4 regions of the Janthinobacterium leeuwenhoeki genome follow, and region 1 is predicted to be linked to each of the others. Evidence: predicted binding sites of a transcription regulator. Region 1 holds the regulator's gene; each other region holds the start of a gene.

The links. Region 1 encodes sigma-54, which starts transcription at its own class of promoters, with help from an activator protein. Its sites were predicted from a motif close to TGGCANGNAANCTGCTTT; they were not measured.
Region 2: ACQ4WS_RS24525 (TorF family putative porin) is a predicted target of sigma-54. The motif match lies at 2,350-2,367, and genes of this name have one in related genera.
Region 3: ACQ4WS_RS22540 (circularly permuted type 2 ATP-grasp protein) is a predicted target of sigma-54. The motif match lies at 1,439-1,456, and genes of this name have one in related genera.
Region 4: adh (aldehyde dehydrogenase) is a predicted target of sigma-54. The motif match lies at 2,705-2,722, and genes of this name have one in related genera.

What each region holds. Positions count from the first base shown of each region.
Region 1 covers NZ_JBNYXT010000030.1:24,978-28,928, forward strand. Annotated here, with positions in the region: gene lptA (lipopolysaccharide transport periplasmic protein LptA) at 1-355, shown strand, start outside; gene lptB (LPS export ABC transporter ATP-binding protein) at 355-1,110, shown strand; gene ACQ4WS_RS19860 (RNA polymerase factor sigma-54) at 1,115-2,593, shown strand; gene hpf (ribosome hibernation-promoting factor, HPF/YfiA family) at 2,663-3,022, shown strand; gene ACQ4WS_RS19870 (enoyl-CoA hydratase/isomerase family protein) at 3,159-3,951, shown strand, end outside.
Region 2 covers NZ_JBNYXT010000054.1:19,744-23,694, reverse strand. Annotated here, with positions in the region: gene ACQ4WS_RS24540 (hypothetical protein) at 1-227, opposite strand, end outside; gene ACQ4WS_RS24535 (YifB family Mg chelatase-like AAA ATPase) at 292-1,812, opposite strand; gene ACQ4WS_RS24530 (accessory factor UbiK family protein) at 1,924-2,178, opposite strand; gene ACQ4WS_RS24525 (TorF family putative porin) at 2,448-3,215, shown strand; gene ACQ4WS_RS24520 (P-II family nitrogen regulator) at 3,227-3,565, shown strand; gene ACQ4WS_RS24515 (ammonium transporter) at 3,577-3,951, shown strand, end outside.
Region 3 covers NZ_JBNYXT010000040.1:40,339-44,289, reverse strand. Annotated here, with positions in the region: gene ACQ4WS_RS22545 (sensor histidine kinase) at 98-1,255, shown strand; gene ACQ4WS_RS22540 (circularly permuted type 2 ATP-grasp protein) at 1,492-2,946, shown strand; gene ACQ4WS_RS22535 (alpha-E domain-containing protein) at 2,940-3,884, shown strand; gene ACQ4WS_RS22530 (transglutaminase family protein) at 3,884-3,951, shown strand, end outside.
Region 4 covers NZ_JBNYXT010000060.1:9,915-13,865, reverse strand. Annotated here, with positions in the region: gene ACQ4WS_RS25045 (TonB-dependent receptor family protein) at 1-1,311, opposite strand, end outside; gene ACQ4WS_RS25040 (beta-propeller fold lactonase family protein) at 1,515-2,471, shown strand; gene adh (aldehyde dehydrogenase) at 2,809-3,951, shown strand, end outside.

The sequences.
Region 1 (3,951 bases):
CATTACCTTCTGGGCCGATCCCGGCAAGCTGGCCACCTTCCGCCAGAAGCGCGATGGCGCGGGCGACCTGTGGGTCGAAGGCGAAGCGGAGCGCGTGGAATACGATAACAAGACGGAAGTGGTGAAACTGTTTTCCAAAGCCAAGCTGACGCGCCTGGAAGGCACGAAAGTGACCGACGTGGCCAACGGCCAATTCATTTCGTATGACAGCCGCAAGGAAGTGTTTGCGATGGAAAACTCCGACAGCGGCGCCAGCACCCCGGATGGCGGCAGCGTGCGCATGGTGATCCAGCCGAAGACCAAGGCACCGGCGGCGGAGAAAGCGCCGGCCACGCCTGCGCCAGGAAAGAAATAATGGACAATACTCGTTGCGGCAGCACCCTGATCGTTCGCGGGCTGCAAAAAACCTATGGCAAGCGGCAAGTCGTGCATGATGTCTCGCTGCAAGTCGAATGCGGTGAAGTGGTGGGTTTGCTGGGGCCGAACGGCGCCGGCAAGACCACCTCGTTCTACATGATCGTCGGCCTGGTGCCGTCGGACGGCGGCAGCATCGATATCAGCGGCGTGGACATCTCCAGCCTGCCGATCCACCGCCGCGCGCAGATGGGCCTGTCCTACCTGCCGCAGGAAGCGTCCGTGTTCCGCAAGCTGACGGTGGAAGACAATATCCGCGCCGTGCTGGAAATCCAGACCGTCGAAGGCCGTCCCTTGAAGAAGGCCGAGATTGAAGAGCGCCTGGATAAACTGCTGGCCGACTTGCAGATTGAAAAGCTGCGCGAGAACCAGGCCCTGTCCCTGTCGGGCGGCGAGCGCCGCCGCGTGGAAATCGCCCGCGCGCTGGCTACCGACCCCCGTTTCGTGCTGCTCGACGAGCCGTTCGCCGGCGTCGATCCGATTGCCGTGATCGAGATCCAGCGCATCGTGCGTTTCTTGAAGGAGCGCAATATCGGCGTGCTGATCACCGATCATAATGTGCGCGAGACGCTGGGTATTTGCGACCGTGCCTACATCATCAACCAGGGCTCGGTGCTGGCGTCAGGACGCCCCGACGACATCATCGCGAACGAGTCGGTACGCCGGGTCTATCTGGGCGAACACTTCCGCATGTGAGCCAATGAAACAATCATTGCAGCTGCGCACTTCGCAGCACCTGGCACTGACGCCGCAGTTGCAGCAATCGATACGCCTGTTGCAATTGTCTACCCTGGAATTGCACCAGGAACTGGAGCAATTGCTGACGGACAATCCCTTGCTCGAGCGCCTGGACGATCCGCTCGACCGTTCGCTGCGCCTGCTGTCCGACGGGGCTTTGAGTTCCACGGCCGCGCCGGCAGAAGCACCGCCCCAGCCGCCTGGCCAGGAAGCGCCGGCGGCGCCGGCGGAAGCGGAAACCTTTGACGGCGAGGCCAGCGAGGGCCCGGCCGCTGCGGACGGCGGCGACAGCGACTGGAGCGAGGCGAGCCGGGGCAAGGCGCCCGATGACGAAGATTCGCGCCCGCAACTCGAAGCCCATCACTGCACCCTGCGCGAACACCTGATGGAGCAGATGCGCGTGACGGTGCTCGAATTGCGCGACCGCGCGCTGGTCGAGCTGATCATCGACGCGCTCGACGACAATGGCTACCTGGAAGAGTCGCTCGACGAGATCCTGGCGCGCCTGCCGGAAGAGCTGGAAATCGACGCCGACGAGATGCGCACGGCCTTGTCGCTGCTGCAAAGTTTTGATCCGCCGGGCGTGGGCGCGCGCAATGCCTCCGAATGCCTGGCCCTGCAAATCAAGCGTTTGCCGCATATCGCCATGGTGACGCGCCGCATGGCCCTCGTCATCGTGGAAAAGCACCTGGCCTGGTTTGCCCAGCGCGATTTCAACAAGCTGAAAAAAGCCCTCGATTGCGACGATGAAGACTTGCGCGAAGCGCAGACCGTGATTCGTCAGTGCAATCCGCATCCGGGCGCCGTGTTTGCCTCGGACGTGTCCGATTACGTGGTGCCCGACGTCGTCGTCAAGCGCGCGCGCAATGGCTGGCAAGTCACCCTGAACAACGACGTCATGCCGCGCCTGCGCGTCAACGCCATGTACGCCAACTTGTTGAAGCAGGGCAAGGGCGAGGGCGCCATGGGCGCACAGTTGCAGGAAGCCAAGTGGCTGATCAAGAATATGCGCCAGCGCTTCGACACGATCCTGCGCGTGGCGCAGGCGATAGTAGAAAGACAAAAGAACTTTTTCTCGCATGGCGCCGTTGCCATGCGCCCCCTTGTGCTCCGTGAAATAGCTGATACACTGGGTTTACACGAGAGCACTATCTCGCGGGTAACAACTCAAAAGTACATGCTGACCCCGCACGGCATGTTCGAGTTGAAATATTTCTTTGGTAGCCACGTCGCCACCGAAGCGGGGGGCGAAGCGTCATCGACGGCGATACGGGCATTGATCGTGCAACTGACAGGAGCAGAAGACCCTAAAAATCCTTTATCCGACAGTAAGATTGCGGACATGCTGGGGGAACAAGGCATGGTGATTGCGCGACGTACTGTTGCCAAATACCGGGAAGCGTTGAAAATTCCGCCAGTGAGCCTGCGTAAGTGTTTGTAAGTTTTTTTCGGTTCCTCTGCGGGCCGGATAGGATGGACCGCACGAACCCGATCATCTTTAGGAGTGTGTATGAATCTCACCATCAGCGGACATCATCTCGAAGTGACACCAGCCATCCGTGAATACGTACAAACGAAGCTGGAGCGCGTGAAACGTCATTTCGATCAAGTCATCGATATTGCCGTGATTCTGACCGTGGATAACCTCAAAGAGAAAGAAAAACGTCAAAAGGCCGAAGTCAACCTGCGCCTGAGTGGCAAAACTGTCTATGTGGAAAGCCTGGCGCAAGACCTGTATGCCGCAATCGATAGCCTGATCGACAAGCTCGATAGGCAAGTGATGAAATACAAAACCAAAGTGCAAGGGCACGGTAAAGAGGCGATCAAGCATCTGCCAGACAATTCGGAAGAAGAATTCGCCGCCGCCTAAGCGGCCTGCGACTTTCAACCGGTTGTGATCAACTAAGGGCGCACAGTGCGCCCTTTTTTGCGCCAGTAGCTGTTGAGCGCTATGTCTCCCTCACAGGCGCTAGAATGTGCCCGTTCTCACTTCTTTCCATTTTGCCATGAGCGACTTCGTCCACACCTCCATCCGCAACCACACGGGCCACATCGTGCTCGACCGCCCGAAAGCCTTGAATTCCCTGTCGCTGGAGATGGTGCGCACCCTGAGCGCGGCCCTGCTGGCCTGGCGCGACGATCCGCAGGTGGACGCTGTCATCATTCGCTCCAGCAGCGAAAAAGCCCTGTGCGCCGGCGGCGACATCCGTTTCTTTTACGATGCGGGCCTGGCTACGCCGCAAGGCGGCAGCGCCCAGCTGGAAGATTTCTTTACGGAAGAATATGCTTTAAATCATGTGATTCATTTCTATCCGAAACCGTATATTGCCGTGATGGATGGCGTGGTGATGGGCGGCGGCATGGGCGTGGCGCAAGCCGGGGCAGGCAACCGCCTGCGCATCGTCACGGGCCGCACGCGCATGGCCATGCCGGAAGTCAATATCGGTTTGTTTCCCGACGTGGGCGGCAGTTATTTTCTTTCCCGCCTGGCCGGTCAGCTGGGCCTGTACCTGGGCTTGACGGGCTTGACGATCAACGCGGCCGATGCCCTGTACACGGGCCTGGCCGATGTCTACCTGCCTGAGGCGCAGATGGGGGCGCTGCTGTCCCTGTTCGAGTCGACGCCGGGCGAGGCCTTGCCGGTGGCCATCAAGGCGCTGGCGGCGCCGTTCCAGGCCGAGGCGGGGGTATCTTCCCTGGCGATGGCGCGCGCAGCGCTGGACCGCCATTTCGGCGCCCCATCCGTGGCAGCCATCATGGCCTCGCTGGCGCAGGATGACAGTGCGTTCGCCGCCAAGG
Region 2 (3,951 bases), on a different contig from region 1:
ATGGCGAAGGTAGCGCCATCGACTTCGCTGGCCGTCATGGTCAGGCTGACTTTCTTGCCATCGAGATCGACCTCGCGTGTCAGTACGGCCGGCTTGCCTGGAAACAAGGCCGTAAACTGGGCATCGGGGCTGCGGTAGTCGCGCCAGTCGAATTTCGGACTGCAGGCTGACAGGACGCTGGCAGCCGCGAGCGTCGCCAGAAAGAGGGCAAGTGATGTTTTTTTCATCAGCAGATGGTAGCAGTACCGTCAATCACGCGCAATCGCGTACGCGTGGCGTTCACTGGCCGCCTTACATTTCACGCAGCACGCGCCGGTACTGGATCGCTTCGGCAAGGTGCGCTTGCGTGATGGCGGGGCTGTCCGCCAGGTCCGCGATGCTGCGCGCCACGCGCAGTACCCGGTGGTAGGTACGGGCAGACCAGTGCAATCGCGTCATGGCGCCATGCAGCAACTGTTCGCCATGTGGCTCCAGGCGGCAATGCTGTTCGATTTCCGTGTTGCTCAGGCGCTGGTTGGATTTTCCCTGGCGTGCCAGTTGCAAGGCATAGGCTGCCGCCACCCGCGTGGCGATGCGTTGCGTGCTTTCGCCGGCGCCGGCCTGCCGCCCCAGCGCCGCCGGCGGCAGGGCGGCCACTTCAATCTGTAGGTCGATACGGTCGAGCAACGGGCCGGACAGGCGATTGTGATAGCGCAGCACGGCGTCTGGCGTACAGCGGCAACGGCCGGAAGCGTGACCTAGATAGCCGCACGGGCAGGGATTCATGGCGGCGATCAACTGAAAGCGGGCTGGAAACTCGGCCTGGCGGGCCGCGCGTGAAATGCTGATCACGCCCGATTCCATGGGTTGGCGCAGCACATCGAGCACCCGGCGCTGGAATTCGGCGATTTCATCGAGAAACAGCACGCCGCAGTGTGCCAGCGAGATTTCTCCCGGACGTGGCACATTGCCGCCGCCCACCAGGGCCACGCCGGACGCCGTCTGGTGCGGTGCCCGATAGGGGCGGCGTTTCCAATGTTCAACTTTGAAGTGGCCGCCCAGCGAATGCACGGCAGCCGATTCCAGCGCCTCCTCATCGCTCATGGGCGGCAGTACGCCGGGGAAGCGGCTGGCCAGCATGGTCTTGCCTGCACCTGGCGGTCCCACCATCAGGACGTTGTGACCGCCCGCTGCCGCCACTTCCAGTGCGCGCCGCGCCTGTTGCTGCCCTTGCACGTCGGCAAAGTCGGGATAGGGAAAAGCGTGCACTGCCAGCACGGGCTGGTGGCGCTGCAGGGCTGTCTGGCTGGCGGGCGCAGCAAAATGCGCGCAGACTTCGAGCAGGCTATGGGCGGGATAGATGCAGGCATCGCTGACCAGTGCTGCCTCGTCCGCGTTCGCCTGCGGCAGGATGAAGGCGCGTGGCGCACCCGACTGGCTGCGCTGCATGGCAAAGGTCATGGCCAGGGCGCCGCGGATGGGGCGCAGCTGGCCCGATAGCGACAGTTCGCCCGCGAATTCATAGCGGTGCAGTTGGTCGCCCGGCAACTGGCCGGAGGCGGCCAGGATGCCCAGCGCAATGGGCAAGTCGAAGCGGCCCGATTCCTTGGGCAAGTCTGCGGGCGCCAGATTGGCCGTAATGCGTCGCGCCGGCATGTCAAAGCCGCAGTTTTGCAGCGCGGCACGAACGCGGTCGCGCGATTCCTTCACTTCCGTATCCGGCAGGCCAACAATCGTAAACGAGGGCAAGCCGTTGGCAAGGTGGACTTCGACACTTACCTCGGGTGCCTCCATGCCGGCCAGGGCGCGGCTTTTCAGGACGGCCAGACTCATCAGACTCCCCTGTGGCGCGGGCGCGCGCAGGGTCAGTCTAGCGCTTGAAAAGGAAAGCGGCTTGAGGTATGCCAGCAGGGCCGCCGATAACGGGGCCTTGCTGCCGGCATGTTACACCTTGGCCTTGGACTCGTTCAGGCGCGTTTCCAGTTCGATCAGTCGCAATTCCAGCGCGTCCAGCTTGGCGCGGGTCTTGGCCAGCACTTGCGCCTGGATATCGAATTCTTCGCGCGTGACGAGATCGAGGCGGGCGAAGCCCTGGGTCATCATCGATTTCACATTTTTCTCGATATCCTTGGCCGGCGAATTTTCGATGGCTTGGTGGATCTTGCCTTGCAAGTCGTTAAAGAAGGTATTCATGTCCATGGTCAGTCCTTTTATGGTGCGGCCTGTGCATCGCACCATTGCGGTGCACAGCGGCGTTAATCTGGTGCGTAACTGGGCGCTTCATCGTGCTTCAGCAGTCCGTATTCGCATTCCTGCTGGTGTGCAGGGTATGTGTGGACGGAAATGCACCTGTCAAGGTAGCAAGAGAGCTGGCACGTATTCTGCTAAAGAAGTGATGAACGCTTTGTGATCTCCAGCCAAGATTTTAAACCTCAACCGCTTTAAAAGTTCAATAAAAGGGAATCGCCATGAAGAATCTGTCCAAGAACATGACTTTAGTAGCAGCGTTGACGCTGGCCATGACCGCCGTGTGCGGTAGCGCCCTGGCCCAGGATGCAGTGGCGGCGCCTGCTGCAGCCGAAGCCGTAGCCGATAACGTGGTGAGCTACAACGTGGCGCTGACCAGCGACTACCGTTACCGCGGCATCTCGCAAAGCCGTTTGAAACCGGCCATCAGCGGTGGTGCCGACTATACCCACAATCCGACGGGCCTGTATGTGGGCACCTGGTTGTCGAGCATCAAATGGATCAAGGATGGCGGCGGCGATACCAACCTGGAATGGGATATCTACGGCGGCAAGCGAGGCGAGATCAGCAAGGATTTTACCTATGACGTGGGCGGCTTGTACTACTTCTATCCGTCGAATGGGCTGAGCACCAATGCGAACACCTTCGAGCTGTACGGCCAGCTCGGTTATGGTCCGCTGTACATCAAGTACTCGCACTCGACCACCAATCTGTTCGGCGTCGCCGACAGCAAGAACAGTGGCTACCTCGACGTGGGCGGCAACTTCGACCTGATCGACGGCTACATCATGAACGTGCATGTGGGCCGCCAGAAAGTCGAGCACAACGATGCCCTCAGCTACAACGATGTCAAGATCGGCGTGACCAAGGACTTCGGCATGGCGACCGTTTCCCTGGCTGCCGTGAAGGCCAATATCACGTCGCTGGCACCGAACGGCAAGAATCTGGCGAAATCCGGGCTCGTGCTGACCGTGTCCAAAACCTTTTAAGCGAGACTGCCATGAAAATGATTACTGCAATCATTAAACCGTTCAAACTGGACGAAGTACGCGAAGCCTTGTCGGCTATCAATGTGCAAGGCATTACCGTGACCGAAGTGAAGGGTTTCGGCCGCCAGAAAGGTCACACGGAACTCTACCGTGGCGCCGAGTATGTTGTTGATTTCTTGCCAAAAACCAAGATTGAAGCGGCCGTCGATGACGCCATTGTCGACCAGGCCATCGAAGCGATCGAAGGTGCCGCGCGTACAGGTAAAATCGGTGATGGCAAGATTTTCGTCTACAACCTGGAACAGGTCATCCGCATCCGTACCGGTGAAACCGGCAACGAAGCGCTCTAAGGGGAATATTGATGCATAAAAATATAACAAAATTGCTCGCCGGGATAGCCTGCCTGTGTGCGTTTGGCGTCGCCACGCCGAGCTTTGCCGATGCGCCCGCCAAGACGGAGGCGGCCACGACCACGGCCGTCGCCGCCCCCGCCGTCACGCCGGTTCCTGACGCAGCAGTACCGGCGGCCGCAGCTCCAGCCCCGGCTGCTGCCGCGCCAGCTGCTGCCCCTGTCGCCAACAAGGGCGACATCAGTTTCATGATGATCAGCACTTTGCTGGTGATCTTGATGACAATCCCCGGCCTGGCCCTGTTTTACGGCGGCCTGGTGCGCTCGAAAAACATGCTGTCGGTGCTGATGCAAGTGTTCATGGTGTTCGCGCTGGTCATCGTGTTG
Region 3 (3,951 bases), on a different contig from region 1:
AGTGGCGTAAAATAGTGGAGGCAGCGCTATGCAGCGCCGCCCACTACGCGGCTGAGATCACGCGGCATCCATCTGGTGGCGAGCAGCGCAGATTTTAATGAACATGAAAGTACAACAAATGAATCTCGCCGCATTTATTCGCGCCAAAATGCCGCAAATTCTTGCGGAGTGGACCGCCTTTGCAAAGACAGTCGAACCGAACTCCGCTCAGATGTCCGAACTGGCGCTCAGGGATCACGCCGAGGCGATCCTGCGTGCCGTGGCACTCGATATCGAAACGCACCAAAGCAAGCAGCAGCAATTCGATAAGTCCCAGGGTGGCACGATTCCTGCCGGCAAGGATGAAACCGCTGCCGCCATCCACGGTCGCCTGCGCCACGCCAGCAATTTTTCGCTGCTGCAGCTTAGCTCGGAGTTCCGAGCGCTGCGGGCAACCGTCTTGCGTCTGTGGTTACCGGAAGTGAGTCAGATGTCAGTAACGAGTACGTATGAAATGGTGCGGTTTAATGAAGCGATCGACCAAGCGCTGGCCGAGTCTATCGTGACCTATTCGGCACGCGCAGACCACACCAAAGGTCTGTTTGTCGCCATACTGAGCCATGACCTGCGCGCGCCCTTGGCCAATATCACAACTGCCGTAGACCTGTTGTCTCGGCAGCCGAGCATGTCGGAACACGCGATCAGCCTTGCCACAAAAGCCAAACGTAGCGCGATGCTGATGGGCGCGATGGTGACCGACCTGCTTGGATTTACGCGCCTGCAAATGGGAGCGACGCTGCCAGCCTCGCGCACGCGCATCGATGCGGACGAGGTATTTCAAGCCGCAGCGACCGACGCGCGCGCGATGTACCCGGCGAGCGCCATCATTTATCGGCCCAGCGGTAGCCTGGTCGGCGCCTTTGACGGCCTTCGGCTGCACCAGTTGACGACCAATCTTTTGATTAACGCAGCGCAATATTCGACCAAGGGCAAGGATGTGGTGCTGGAAGCCGAGGGACTTGCCGAGACGATCGTCGTCAGGGTCAGCAATTTCGGGCCGGTCATCGCGCCGGAGGCACTGAAAACAATTTTCCAGCCACTCGTTCAGCTGAACCTGGATGCTGAACAGGATGCACGACCGAACACCAGTCTGGGTCTGGGCCTGTTTATCGCCCAAGAATCTGCTTGGGTACATGACGCGACGATCACGGTTAGTTCAAACAAATCCGTCGGCACCGTGTTCACAGTGACATTCCCGCGCACTGTCGCGCCGTGATGGCACTCTCCAGGCGCGATACGCACGATGAACACCGCTGAGGTCTAGCCGTCGATTGCCTGCCGTTCGTGCCGCCTCGTATCTATCTCCCCAAGAACTGACATCTGATGCACCAACACGGTGCAGATGATGGATTTATGCCACAAAAATGGTCATTTTTTACACACTTCGCAAGCATCTCATTGGCACGCTTCCTGCTGGGCCATACATAGACACGGCTCAAGGGAAATCACAACATGGCAAATTTTTTCAATGAAATGACTGCAGGTGAGGTGGGGTCGGACAGCAAGGTACGTGAACACTATCGTGAATTTGACAACTGGCTGGCGCAGCAATCCCCCGAGACCATCGCCCGCAAGCGGGCCGAAGCCGACCTGACGTTCCGCCGGGTCGGCATCACGTTCGCAGTCTACGGCGACGATGCCGGCACGGAACGCCTGATACCGTTCGACACCATTCCGCGCATCATCCCCGCCGCCGAATGGGCGCAGATGCAGACGGGGCTGGTGCAGCGCGTGCAAGCCTTGAACATGTTCATCCATGATATTTATCATGAGCAAAACATCATCAAGGCGGGTATCATTCCCGCCGAGCAAATCTACAAGAATGCCCAGTACCGCCCGGAAATGCAGGGCATTGCCGTCGCCTCCGACATTTATGCGCATATCGCCGGCGTCGACATCGTGCGCGCCGGCCAGGGCGAATTTTATGTGCTGGAAGACAATTTAAGGGTGCCTTCGGGCGTGTCCTACATGCTGGAAGACCGCAAGATGATGATGCGGCTGTTCCCGGAACTGTTCGCCCGCAACCGCATCGCCCCCGTCGACCATTACCCGGACATGCTGCTCGACAACCTGCGCTCCGTCGCACCGATGGGCGTGGATGACCCCACAGTCGTCGTCATGACGCCCGGCATGTACAACTCCGCCTACTTCGAACACGCCTTCCTGGCCCAGCAAATGGGCGTGGAACTGGTCGAAGGCAAGGATTTGTTTGTCAACGACAATTCCGTGTACATGCGCACCACGCGCGGCCCCAAGCGTGTCGACGTGATCTACCGCCGGGTCGACGACGATTTCCTCGACCCGCTGGCCTTCCGCTCCGATTCCTCGCTGGGCGTGCCCGGCCTGTTGTCCGTGTACCGCGCCGGCCGCGTGACTTTGGCGAACGCCATCGGCACGGGCGTGGCCGACGACAAGTCGATCTACCCCTTCGTGCCCGACATGATCAAATTCTACCTGTCGCAGGAACCGATACTCAACAACGTCCCCACCTACCAGTGCCGCAAGCCGGCTGACCTGTCCTACGTGCTGGCGAACCTGGCGAAACTGGTGGTCAAGGAAGTGCATGGCGCGGGCGGCTATGGCATGCTGGTGGGGCCGGCGTCCAGCCTGGCGCAGATCGAGGACTTCCGCCAGCGGCTGCTGGCCAACCCGGGCGGATACATCGCCCAGCCCACCCTCGCCCTGTCCGCCTGTCCCACGTACGTGGACGCCGGCATCGCGCCGCGCCACATCGATTTGCGCCCGTTCGTGCTGTCGGGCAAGACGATTTCCATGGTGCCCGGTGGCCTGACCCGCGTGGCACTGGGCGAAGGCTCGCTGGTGGTCAATTCCTCGCAAGGGGGTGGCACCAAGGATACCTGGGTACTGGAAGCCACATCCGCTTTTGCAGGAGAGAAAACATGCTGAGTCGCACTGCCGATCATTTGTTCTGGATGGCCCGCTACACGGAGCGGGCGGAAAACACGGCCCGCATGCTGGACGTCAACATGCAAACATCCATGCTGCCGCAGTCCGAGCAGGACGCGGAACAGGGCTGGCGCGCCACCTTGGGCATTTCCGAACTGCAAAGCGCCTACGACCACAAGTATGGCCGCTTCCACACGCGCGACGTGCTCGACTTCATGGTGCGCGACCCGAACAACCCCTCTTCCATCCTGGCCTGCCTGACGGGGGCGCGCGAAAACGCCCGCGCCGTGCGCGGTACCCTGACGACGGAAGTGTGGGAAATCCAGAACGCCACCTGGCTCGACATGCAGAAGCGTTTGAAAAGCAATCTGCTGGAAACGGACCCCAGCCAGTTCTTCGAATGGGTCAAATACCGCTCGCATCTGTCGCGCGGCGTGACGTTGGGCACCATGCTCAAGGATGAGGCCATCCACTTCATTCGCCTGGGCACCTTCCTGGAGCGGGCCGACAATACGGCGCGCATCCTCGACGTGAAGTTCCATGGCGCGCGCGACACGTCGAAAGACATCACCCAGCGCGACTTTTACTACTGGGCGGCCCTGTTGCGCTCCGTCTCCGGCTTTGAAATCTACCGCAAGGTCTACCGCGACGTGATCACCCCGGAAAGAGTGGCACAATTGCTGATGTTGCGCGGCGACATGCCCAGATCCTTGCTGGCTTGCATGGATGACGTGGTGGAAAACCTCAAGCATATCCGCAACGATGTCTCGGCCGATACGGAACGGTTTGCCGGCAAGCTGCACGCGGAGCTGAAATTCGGCCATATCGACGACATCATGAAGGCTGGCTTGCACCTGACGCTGACGGAGTTTCTGGAAAACATCAACGACCTGGGCAACCGGGTCAGCCGCGACTTCCTCGTTCCCCTGGCGGCCTGATGCAGCTCACTATCCGCCACGAAACCCACTACGCCTACAGTGCGCCGCTGGCCTACACCATCCAGCA
Region 4 (3,951 bases), on a different contig from region 1:
CATCTTGCTGTAGCGCAAACCTGCGCTGAGCAGCCATGGCCCGCTTTGCCATTCCGCCTGGACATACGGATCGAGGCTGGAGACGACATCCTGTTCGTCGCGGCGCAGCTTGCCTTTTACGCCAAAGCTATTGCCAATGTAATTCTCATAGCCGGTGCGGTCATCGCTGGAGCGACCGTAATCGATGCCGATGGTGGTGCTCAGCTTGCCGCCGGCCAACTGGTTCACGTGCAGCCAGTTGGTATCGATGCCATAGAACTGGCGCTGGAAATCGACCACGCCGCCCGAATGGCTGGCTGGGGCCTGGAATCCTTTGCTAAATGCCTGGTACTGGATCACGTCACGGTTGCCGCCATACACCATCACATGCAGGCGGTCATCGCCAAACGATTGCTCGTAGGTGGCGCCGATTTGCTGGTGGTCGATGCTTTTGCGCGTGTTGTAGCGTTCGGCAAAAGTGCGTTTCGGATTTTGCGTATCTGTCGTGTCGATTTCACCGGCGCGCGGATCGGCGGCAAACGTGGCCCAGGTGGCGCCCAGCGGATCTTGCGTGTTGCCCTGGTGCAGGCTGTTGGCGACGATGGTCAGCTTGCTGTCCGCATTGGGCTTGACGGTGATCTTGCCGAACGCCTGTTCGCGCGTGGCGGCGCTGTGGTCGCGGAAGCCATCCGTGCGGAAGCGTGAACCGTCGAGCACGTAGCCGATGCCGCCTGCCTGGCCCTGCGCCGTCAAGTCCACCTTGCTGGTGCCGTAGCTGCCGCCTGTCACATTCAGTTCGACGGATGGGGGATTTTCCCCATCCCTGGAAAACAACTGGATCACGCCGCCCGAATGATTGCCATAGATGGCAGAAAATGGCCCGCGCAGCACTTCGATGCGCTCCGCCGTATCGAGGTTGAAGGTGGCGGCTTGGCCCTGGCCATCGGGCATGCTGGCAGGAATGCCATCGCTGATCAGTTTGACGCCGCGCACGCCGAAGGCCGAGCGGGTGCCGAAGCCGCGCGACGAGATCTGCAAGTCTTGCGCGTAGTTCTGGCGGTTCTGTACGACCAGGCCGGGCACGGCGGCCAGCGCTTCAGACGCGTTGACGCGGATTTGGCCCTCCTGGATGCGGGCGCTGTCGACGACATCGATCGAGGCCGGCACTTCCTGGCTGGGGTGGGCGATGCGGCTGCCGCTGATGACCACCGTATCCATCAGTTGTCCGGCGGCCAGGTCAGCTGACTCGGCGGCAAAGACGTGGGGGGCGAGGGTAGCGCTGCCGGCGACAAACAGGCTGGCGATGGTGTTCAGGCGGAAACGATGCTGCATGCGGATTCTCCAATGTGAATAAAAGCCTGCTTGAGCGCGTGAGCGGCACAGGTCTGCATGTCGTATCAAGCAATATGCCTGCCATGTCTCCATTGGTGGGCTGAAATTATACGCGTGTCAGTGGCACGGCGTTTGCCTACAGCAATTGTCAGAGGCGCCGATGCCGCGCGCTTTTCCTGTGTTTTTCCATTGAAAAGGTGATTATGCCCAACTTCTTCTCGCGTCTGCGCCAGATGTGCTGGCTGCTGCCGGCACTCGCCAGCAGCGCCCTCCAGGCCGCTCCTTTTGCCTATGTCCCCAATGAAAAATCGGGCACCTTGAGCGTCATCGACACGGCTACCGACCAGGTAGTGCGCCAGATAACGGCCGGCAAGCGGCCGCGCGGCATCGCCGCCGACCCTACCGGGCGGCAATTGTTTGTCACGGATGCCGCCAGCAGCGTCTTGCTGCTAATTGATAACGCTGGCGGCACGCCCCTGCGTACGGTGGCGCTGGGCAAGTCGCCCGAAGGCGTCAGCGCTTCCCTGGACGGTCATTACGTGGCTGTGGCCGTCGAGGAAAACAATAGCGTGGCCTTGCTCGATGGCCAGACAGGTACCTTGCTTGCCGACATCAAGGTGCAGGGACGCAACCCGGAACATGCCGTCTTCAGCCCCGATGGGCGCTGGTTACTGGTCAGTGCAGAAGAGGCTGAGCAAGTCGATGTCATTGATGTGGCGCAACGCCGCCAGGTGGCTTCCATTGCCGTGGGACTGAGGCCGCGCGGCATCGGTTTCAGCCCGGACTCGGGCCGCGCCTACGTGGCGTGCGAGCTGGTCAATGCCGTCTACGTCATCGACATGGCCGCGCGCAAGGCGATTGCCACCATTCCAGCGGGCAAGAATGCCAATGGCATCGTGGTCCATCCCAGCGGCAAGCAGGTATATGTCTCGAATGGCACGGACGGCACGGTGATGGTGATCGACACGGCCAGCCACCAGGTCACGGCCACCATTGCCGTCGGCAAGCGCCCGTGGAATATGGCCATCACGCCCGACGGCGCCAAGCTGTACGTGGCCAATGGCCGCTCGAACAGCGTGTCCGTCATCGACACGGCCAGCGCGCAGAAGGTGGCCGATATTGCCGTGGGTGAATTGCCATGGGGCGTGGTGATTCGCTAGGCAAGCTGGAGCAGGTGTTCCAGTCTGGTACACCTGTTCCATTGTGCAGCGGCGTAGGGGCGCGGCGGCAGGGCTGGCCCGGATTGGAACAGGACGGCGCCACCTTGTTCAAAACGCAAACAGACCCACGCCCGCCTTTCATGCCAGGGCATGCGCGGAAAAGCGCGCCGGGATTGACGCCACGCCCTTGCAACAAGGGCAAAAGCGGCTAAGTTTGTAAGGGGATGGCGAGCTGGCACGGCATTTGCGGAAGACTCCGTGTACTCACCCCATCTGTACCAGGACGTTTGATTTTAACTACAGCACTTCCATTCTAATTAACCCTATAGAGGACGACATGAATCTCGCAGACATCAGCAAACTGGGCGTAGCCAATCCCTTCAAACAACGCTATGACAATTACATCGGCGGCAAATTCGTTGCCCCAGTAAAAGGTGAATACTTTCCTAACATTACGCCGATCACCGGCTTGCCGTTTTGCGAAATTGCCCGCTCCACGGCGGAAGACGTTGAGCTGGCGCTGGACGCCGCGCATGCCGCCAAGGATGCCTGGGGCAAGACTTCGCCTGCCGAGCGCGCCAATATCCTGAACCGCATCGCCGACCGCATCGAACAAAACCTGAGCCTGATCGCCACGGCGGAAACCATCGACAACGGCAAGCCGATCCGTGAAACGATGAATGCCGACATTCCGCTGGCCATCGACCATTTCCGTTACTTCGCCGGTTGTATCCGCGCCCAGGAAGGCTCCGTCGCGCAAATCGATGCGGAAACCTATGCCTATCACTACCATGAGCCGCTGGGCGTCGTGGGCCAGATCATCCCGTGGAATTTCCCGATTCTGATGGCTGTGTGGAAACTCGCGCCAGCCCTGGCAGCCGGCAATTGCGTGGTGCTTAAACCGGCCGAGCAGACGCCGGCGTCCATCATGGTGTTGATCGAGCTGATCGGCGACTTGCTGCCACCGGGCGTGTTGAACATCATCAACGGTTTCGGCCTGGAAGCGGGCAAGCCGCTGGCGTCGAGCAAGCGCATCGCCAAGATCGCCTTTACGGGCGAAACGGGCACGGGCCGCCTGATTATGGGTTACGCGGCGCAAAACCTGATTCCCGTCACCCTGGAGCTGGGCGGCAAGTCGCCGAACATCTTCTTTGAAGACGTGATGGATGCCGACGATGATTATTTCGACAAGTGCCTGGAAGGTTTCACCATGTTTGCGCTGAACCAGGGTGAGGTGTGCACTTGCCCATCGCGCGTGCTGATCCAGGAATCGATCTACGAAAAATTCATCGAACGGGCTTTGAAGCGCGTGGCCGCCATCAAGCAGGGCAACCCGCTCGACGCTTCCACCATGATCGGCGCCCAGGCGTCGCAGGAGCAGCTGGAGAAGATCCTGTCCTACCTCGACATCGGCCGCCAGGAAGGCGCCGAAGTGCTGGCCGGCGGCGAGCGCAACACGCAGGCGGGCGACCTGGAGGGC